DNA from 3 places in the Rahnella perminowiae genome. Region 1 is predicted to be linked to each of the others. Evidence: predicted binding sites of a transcription regulator. Region 1 holds the regulator's gene; each other region holds the start of a gene.
What was found. The regulator LexA, encoded in region 1, represses DNA repair genes until DNA is damaged. The targets are predictions, from matches to a motif close to TNCTGTATGTACATACAGNA.
Positions count from the first base shown of each region.

Region 2: the regulator LexA is predicted to act here: its motif matches at 1,291-1,310, upstream of rmuC (DNA recombination protein RmuC).
Region 3: the regulator LexA is predicted to act here: its motif matches at 1,245-1,264, upstream of J1781_RS10120 (DNA translocase FtsK 4TM domain-containing protein).

Region 1 is NZ_JAFMOT010000185.1:234,901-237,172, forward strand. Features, by position in the region: gene dinF (MATE family efflux transporter DinF) at 1-484, opposite strand, end outside; gene lexA (transcriptional repressor LexA) at 767-1,375, opposite strand; gene J1781_RS20385 (diacylglycerol kinase) at 1,495-1,863, opposite strand; gene plsB (glycerol-3-phosphate 1-O-acyltransferase PlsB) at 2,099-2,272, shown strand, end outside.
Region 2 is NZ_JAFMOT010000157.1:47,259-49,530, reverse strand. Features, by position in the region: gene rmuC (DNA recombination protein RmuC) at 1-1,248, opposite strand, end outside; gene J1781_RS04675 (DedA family protein) at 1,406-1,933, opposite strand; gene udp (uridine phosphorylase) at 2,088-2,272, opposite strand, start outside.
Region 3 is NZ_JAFMOT010000171.1:87,069-89,340, forward strand. Features, by position in the region: gene lrp (leucine-responsive transcriptional regulator Lrp) at 714-1,208, shown strand; gene J1781_RS10120 (DNA translocase FtsK 4TM domain-containing protein) at 1,329-2,272, shown strand, end outside.

The DNA of each region.
Region 1 (2,272 bases):
AGCCAAGGATCACCAGATTCGCCAGTGAAGCCGGGGCACTGAACCAGCGAATTTCGATAAACAGCCTCGCCTGTTCAAGCACCGGTTGGCTGCCCCCGACGATATGAAACGCCTGTTCCATCAGGGGGTGCCGGAACAACACTATGGTGAGACCAGACAATACGGCCAGCAGAAAGGGTTGTACGAAAGCGCGCGCCAGCAACCGGTTATCATTCGCGCCCAGCGCCTGAGCGGTCATGCCGGTGGTACTCATCCGTAAAAAAAGTAAGAGCATAAAGAGGAAAGTCGTGATCATCGAACCCACAGCCACTCCGCCGAGATAATCCGGGCTGTCGAGATGACCGATCACCGCCGTATCCACAAGCCCGAGAAGAGGCACCGTGATATTTGAAAAAATCATCGGCAATGCCAGCCTCCAGAGCGCCTTATCGGCGGGGCTTAAAAAGGTGTTTTTGAGTGTTTGTCGCAGGGAATGATGTTGCATAGAGAATCTCATGCCGGAGGTTCAGGTTATGCCTGTAAGTGACATCGCCCCGGAAGGGGCGACGAGATGAAACGTTAAAGCTTAGCGGTATGTCAGAGGCGGCTAACGAACCCGCAAATCAACAATATGACCATTGGGATCAAGAATTTGACCCAGTAATATCTGACCGAGTCATTCGAGTTGCAGGAAGGCGGCAAGTAAAAAAATCCCGATGAGCTGACAGGAGTCAGTGATTCGGGTGAACGCACGCAGCCAACGCATCTGCAGCCCGAAGTACGAAGGTCAGATCCAGTCACCGTTGCGGATGACGCCTACGGCCAACCCTTCAATGCTGAAATTCTGCTCACGTAAATCAACCACGATCGGCTGGAAATCGCTGTTTTCAGGCAATAACTGCACCACACTGCCCTGTTTTTTCAGACGTTTCACGGTGACTTCATCGTCTATACGGGCCACGACAACCTGTCCATTACGCACGTCTTGCGTTTTATGTACAGCCAACAGATCGCCATCAAGAATACCGATATCACGCATCGACATACCGCTGACACGCAGCAGGAAATCGGCACTCGGCTTAAACATGGCCGGATCGACCTGATAGTGTCCTTCAATATGTTGCTGGGCCAGCAACGGCTCACCGGCAGCAACCCGGCCGATCAGCGGTAAACCCTCTTCTTCTTCCATCAGCAAACGAATGCCGCGTGATGCGCCGGAAACAATCTCAATAACACCCTTACGCGCCAGCGCTTTGAGATGCTCTTCCGCCGCATTGGGGGAACGGAACCCCAGACGTGATGCAATCTCTGCGCGGGTGGGTGGCATACCGGTGGTGGAGATATGATCGCGAATAAGGTCGTAGACCTCTTGTTGTCTGGTCGTTAAAGCTTTCATTCCGCCCCCTGGTTGTTTATACAGTCTTGCTGTGAGTATATACAGCTAAACGATCAATGAAAACCTAAGATTGAATAAAAACAGGGCATAACGTTGATTCCTGGAATGCAGATTCCAAATCAGAACCATCGTGGCCAAAAGATGCTGACCCAGACAAAAAACGCCAATATGATGGTCAGAAGTACGGCAGCCGAGCCGATATCTTTTGCACGGCCTGAAAGTACGTGAAACTCAGATCCGATACGGTCTATCGCGCATTCCACCGCGCTGTTGAGCAGTTCAGTGACACAGACCAAAACAACGGATCCCACCAGCAGAATGCGTTCTACGGGGCTGACATCAAACCAAAAAGATAACAAAATTAACGGAATAGCGACGCTGGCTTCCTGGCGAAAGGCCGCTTCATTTTGCCATGCCGCTTTCAGCCCTTTCCAGGAATAGCCAGCTGCTTTATAAATTCGGGTAAATCCAGTGACTTGGTTAGCCATTTCTTTTACTGATCCTTAGAGAATTTGCCGCACTTTATACCCCAAATAGTCGGGGTGCAGAAAGGCGGTAAAGAAGTGAATCCTGATGAGCTTACATGAGTAAGTGATTCGGGTGAACGTCTTAAGCCAACACCCCTGCGGCTTGAAATAAGAAGGGTATTGCATCACCACAGATCTCATCTGAGCTTTCTGGTATCCTTGCGGCGAAATGGCTAACAAGAGGCTTCACGTTTTTATGTCAGGTTGGCGTAGACTTTATTACACATTATTGAATTTACCGCTCTCATTGCTGGTAAAGAGCAAGGTCATACCTTCAGATCCGGTTACCGAGTTGCATTTAGACCCGACGCGGCCGATTTTGTATGTATTGCCCTATAATTCCAAAGCCGATTTGCTGACGTTGCGTGCG
Region 2 (2,272 bases), on a different contig from region 1:
TTTGTCGTAAAGACGGGCCGCGCGATCGGCGATACGTTTGGCGTTCTGACTCTGATGCTCATAGCGCCACAAGTTGCTGATCGTTCGTAGCGCCACCAGCAAGGTCGTCGGGCTGACCAACATAATATTGTGGCGAAGCGCTTCGCTGATCAATTCGGGCTCCCGGTCGATAGCCAACAGAAAAGCAGGCTCAACGGGGATAAACATCAGCACATAATCGAGGCTGCGCAGACCGGGAAGTTGCTGGTAATCTTTGCGCCCGAGCAGGCGGATATGTCCGCGCACTGAGGCTATATGTTCATTGAGTGCCGCTTCCCGCTCGCTGTCATCCTCACTGTTGAAATAACGCTCATACGCAACCAGCGTCATTTTGGCGTCAATCACCACGTCTTTATTCTGCGGTAACCGTACGACCACATCAGGTTGCATCCGGCTGTTGCTATCCACCTGCACGCTGACCTGCGTCTGGTATTCATGCCCTTCGCGTAAACCGGAAGCCTCGAGCACGCGACTCAGAACCACTTCACCCCAGTTGCCCTGCGTTTTATTATCACCTTTCAGAGCTTTAGTCAGGTTGACGGCTTCGCGTGCCATCTCCACATTCAGTTGCTGTAAATTGCGGATCTCATGCGCCAGCGTATGTCGCTCACGGGCTTCCTGCCCGAAGCTGTCCTGCACCTGGCGGCGGAAACCATCCAGTTGCTCACGCAACGGCAGCAGTAACTTATCGAGACTTTGCTTGTTCTGTTCATCGGCACGACGGCCATTTTGTTCGAAAATCCGGTTAGCCAGGTTTTCAAACTGGCTGCTCAGGCGCTGTTCGCTGTTAATCAGCAGACGCTGCTTTTCTTCAGCCGCCATGCGGGTTTCGTCCAGACGGGTCGAAACCTCACGCAACTCAGCTTCCTGCGCACTGTTGATTTCCCGCTGCGCACGCAGTTCCTGATTGAGTTGGTCACACTCGTTTTGCCAGTGGACAAGAAGTTGTAATTTTTCCTGGCTGGCCGCCTGCAGACTGTGCAGTTTTCGCAGCTCAAGTTCAGCTTCACGCAGTTGCTGCTGGCCTGATTGCCGCTCGATTTTGTGCGTATCATTTTCCGTTTTAAGCTGTTCCAGCGATTGTTCCAGCAAACGGCGTTGCGTTTCATACTCCGTCTGTTGTTGCTGTTGGCGCAAACTGGCAATCAGCCATCCTAAGAGTAAGCCAATTAACCCTGCCCCCAGGGCAGTCAGAATGCTGATATCCACGTGATTTCCCTCTTCAAGTCTCTTGCGGCCAAGGTAATGTCAGGCTGTATGGATGTCCAGTCTATTTTCTGTTGCATTGAACCTTTGCGAGACGTCTTCCAAAAAGGAATTTCTCTGTATTTGCCCCCTTGCGACGGGCAACGACAGAGGGCAGGATTTAAAACCAGCGGCTCAGCCACTGAATGCCAAACGCACCGGGTGCCAGAATGCCGAAAGCCCAGATAAGTGCCGAAGTCACATTCGCAATCTGGAAATACTTTTGCGGCATACCGCAGATGCCAGCAACCAGTGGCACAACGGCGCGAAGCGGGCCAAAAAAGCGGCCGATAAAGGCCCCCGGCATGCCCCATTTTTCAAAGAAAGCATGCCCCCGAACCAACATTTGCGGATGACGGGAGAAAGGCCAGAAATTGCCAACACGATCCTGATAACGGGCACCAATCCAGTAAGAAAGCCAGTCGCCCAGGAAAGCCCCCGCAGCGGCGGCTGCCCAGATGGGCCAGAACGGTATGCCGGTTTCGCCAATCAGCGCACCGAGCCCCAACAAGATAAACGTTGCCGGAAGCAGCAGGGAAAGGAATGCCAGCGATTCACCAAAGGCCAGAAAAAAAACGATCGGCGCAGCCCACACCTGATGGGCACGAATGAAGGTAGTGGTGTACTCAAGAAGGTCGTGAACAGTCAAAAATGCAGTTCCTTGTGTCAGAGATCCGGAAGGGAATACATCAATTATTCCAGATGGATTACTAACATGACCTTAACAGATCTGCTTAACAGAGCAAAAAAACGGGCCGTCAGAGGCCCGTTGATAAGATGTGGTTGTTTTAGTTTTACAGGGACTAAAGCAGTCTGCGGGCCGCTTCGACAACAATCTTCACTGCATGGCTTTCGGTCTTTTTCATGGTTTCCGCATTAGGGATTTCCTGCTGCGTGCGGTTCACGATAACACCGGCAACCATCCCGGCGCGCAGCCCCTGGCTTGCACACATGGTCAGCAGAGTCGCGGATTCCATTTCGTAGTTCA
Region 3 (2,272 bases), on a different contig from region 1:
GGCGACAAGCGATAAACCGATTGTAGGGAAAACGGCGCAGTAAAAAAAGCAAACTCAGATGTTGTTAACGATTTGTCTGATAGTTTTTATTGTGCAACCCGCGTAAAAAGAGTTTCGTCAATATCGATGAAGCAGGTAACTGTTTGATGGATAGGATGAAAAACAACCATTCTGACGATCATATGTGATGAACGTTGCTCATCAAAACGTGTTAATTCGGGCATAATTCAGGACGCTTTGTAGGGATTTTGCAGAAATAACGCGTGAGATGCGTTGTTATTGTTCAAAGAGAAAAGATAGCTAAAAAGGGGGTACCAGCTTTTCAATCTGGCACGTTCTTCTGATTTTGCTTCTTTTACTTTGACAATCCGCTGTGCATTTGCGAAAACATCAGGGGAAGGAGAAATTAACTGCCTGTCTGTGACTTGAATTTATGCCATTGGCTGCTACCGGACCTGTTCCGGTCTTGTTTTTTGGCTTTTCGGTTGCAGCAGGGATGAGTGAATCAGGTTGTTTGTTGACAACCTATTAATTTCGCAGGGTTATTTCTTTTGAGTATCCGCTTTACGGCCGTGTTCCTTTTGACAGGGGATCAACGCGGCTTTTGGATGCGTAAACCTTAATCATCGGGTCTTCGCTTGGGACAACCCTTAGACATTGAAGTTGGCTGGGGTATGGCAGGTGCAGGGAAGGACAGCAGAGAGACAATAATAATGGTAGACAATAAAAAGCGTCCGGGAAAAGATCTCGACCGTATTGACCGTAACATCCTCAATGAATTGCAGAAGGATGGCCGGATTTCAAACGTCGAGCTTTCCAAACGTGTGGGATTATCTCCAACTCCATGTCTGGAGCGCGTTCGTCGTCTGGAACGTCAGGGCTTCATCAATGGTTATACTGCATTGCTCAACCCGCATTATCTGGATGCCTCGTTGCTGGTATTTGTTGAAATTACCCTCAATCGCGGCGCGCCGGATGTGTTTGAGCAGTTCAATGCGGCAGTGCAAAAACTCGAAGATATTCAGGAGTGTCATCTGGTTTCAGGGGATTTCGACTATTTGTTGAAAACCCGCGTACCTGATATGTCTGCTTACCGTAAGCTCTTAGGTGAGACTTTACTTCGTCTGCCTGGTGTTAACGACACCCGCACCTACGTGGTGATGGAAGAAGTGAAGCAGACAAATCGCCTGGTCATTAAGACCCGGTAATTGTTCTGGTGCAAAACCTTGTCATTTTAGCTACACTCCTGTGTATCTATACAGCTATGGCGCCGGGGAGTCTCGGCGCTGTTGCTTTTTCTCAGTTCACAGGAACCTGGAGAGCCTTTCTTGAGCCAGGAATATACAGAAGATAAAGAAGTTACCCTAAAAAAACTGAGCAATGGCCGCCGTCTGCTGGAGGCTTTGCTGGTTGTGGTGGCGATTTTTGCTGCTTATTTAATGGCAGCATTGGTGAGTTTTAACCCCTCTGATCCCAGTTGGTCTCAGACCGCCTGGCATGGGCCAATTCATAACTGGGGTGGAGGTGTAGGTGCATGGATGGCCGACACGCTGTTCTTCATCTTTGGCGTATTTGGCTACGCGATACCCCCTATTATTCTGTGTCTCTGTTGGGCGGCTTTCCGTCAGCGGGATAGACAGGATTTCGTCGATTATTTTGCCCTTTCGCTGCGCCTTATTGGCACGCTGGCGCTCATTGTCACGTCTTGTGGTCTTGCGGCCGTCAATATTGATGACCTGTATTACTTCGCTTCCGGCGGTGTAATCGGCAGTTTGCTCAGTACCGCGATGACCCCGTACTTCAATAACGTGGGGGCGACCCTGGTTCTGCTGTGCGTCTGGGCTGCCGGTCTGACTTTATTTACCGGCTGGTCCTGGCTGACCATCGCTGAAAAGATCGGCGGCGCAGTGCTGGGTGTGACGAATATCGTGACCAACCGCTCCCGTCGCGATGAAGATTATGATTACGACGAGCATGACGATCCGCTACTGGAAGACGACGCAAAACCTGTCGCTAAAGTTGCGCCTGCCGTCGCTGCGGCAAGCGTTGTCACAGCATCGGCGGTTGCTGCTGAAGCCGATGAAGATGATGTGCTGTTTTCTGCACCTTCCGTGAATGAGCCTGCTGCTCAGGTGTCTTCGGTAGCCAGCCCGGCGGAAGCTGAACCTGCAGCGGTTGTGAGCCCGGCACCGGCAGCCGATCCTTATGCCGCTGAACCGCCGGTTGCTAATATTGCACCGCCGCCGGCACCGGCTGCAGCTACTCCGCCGTT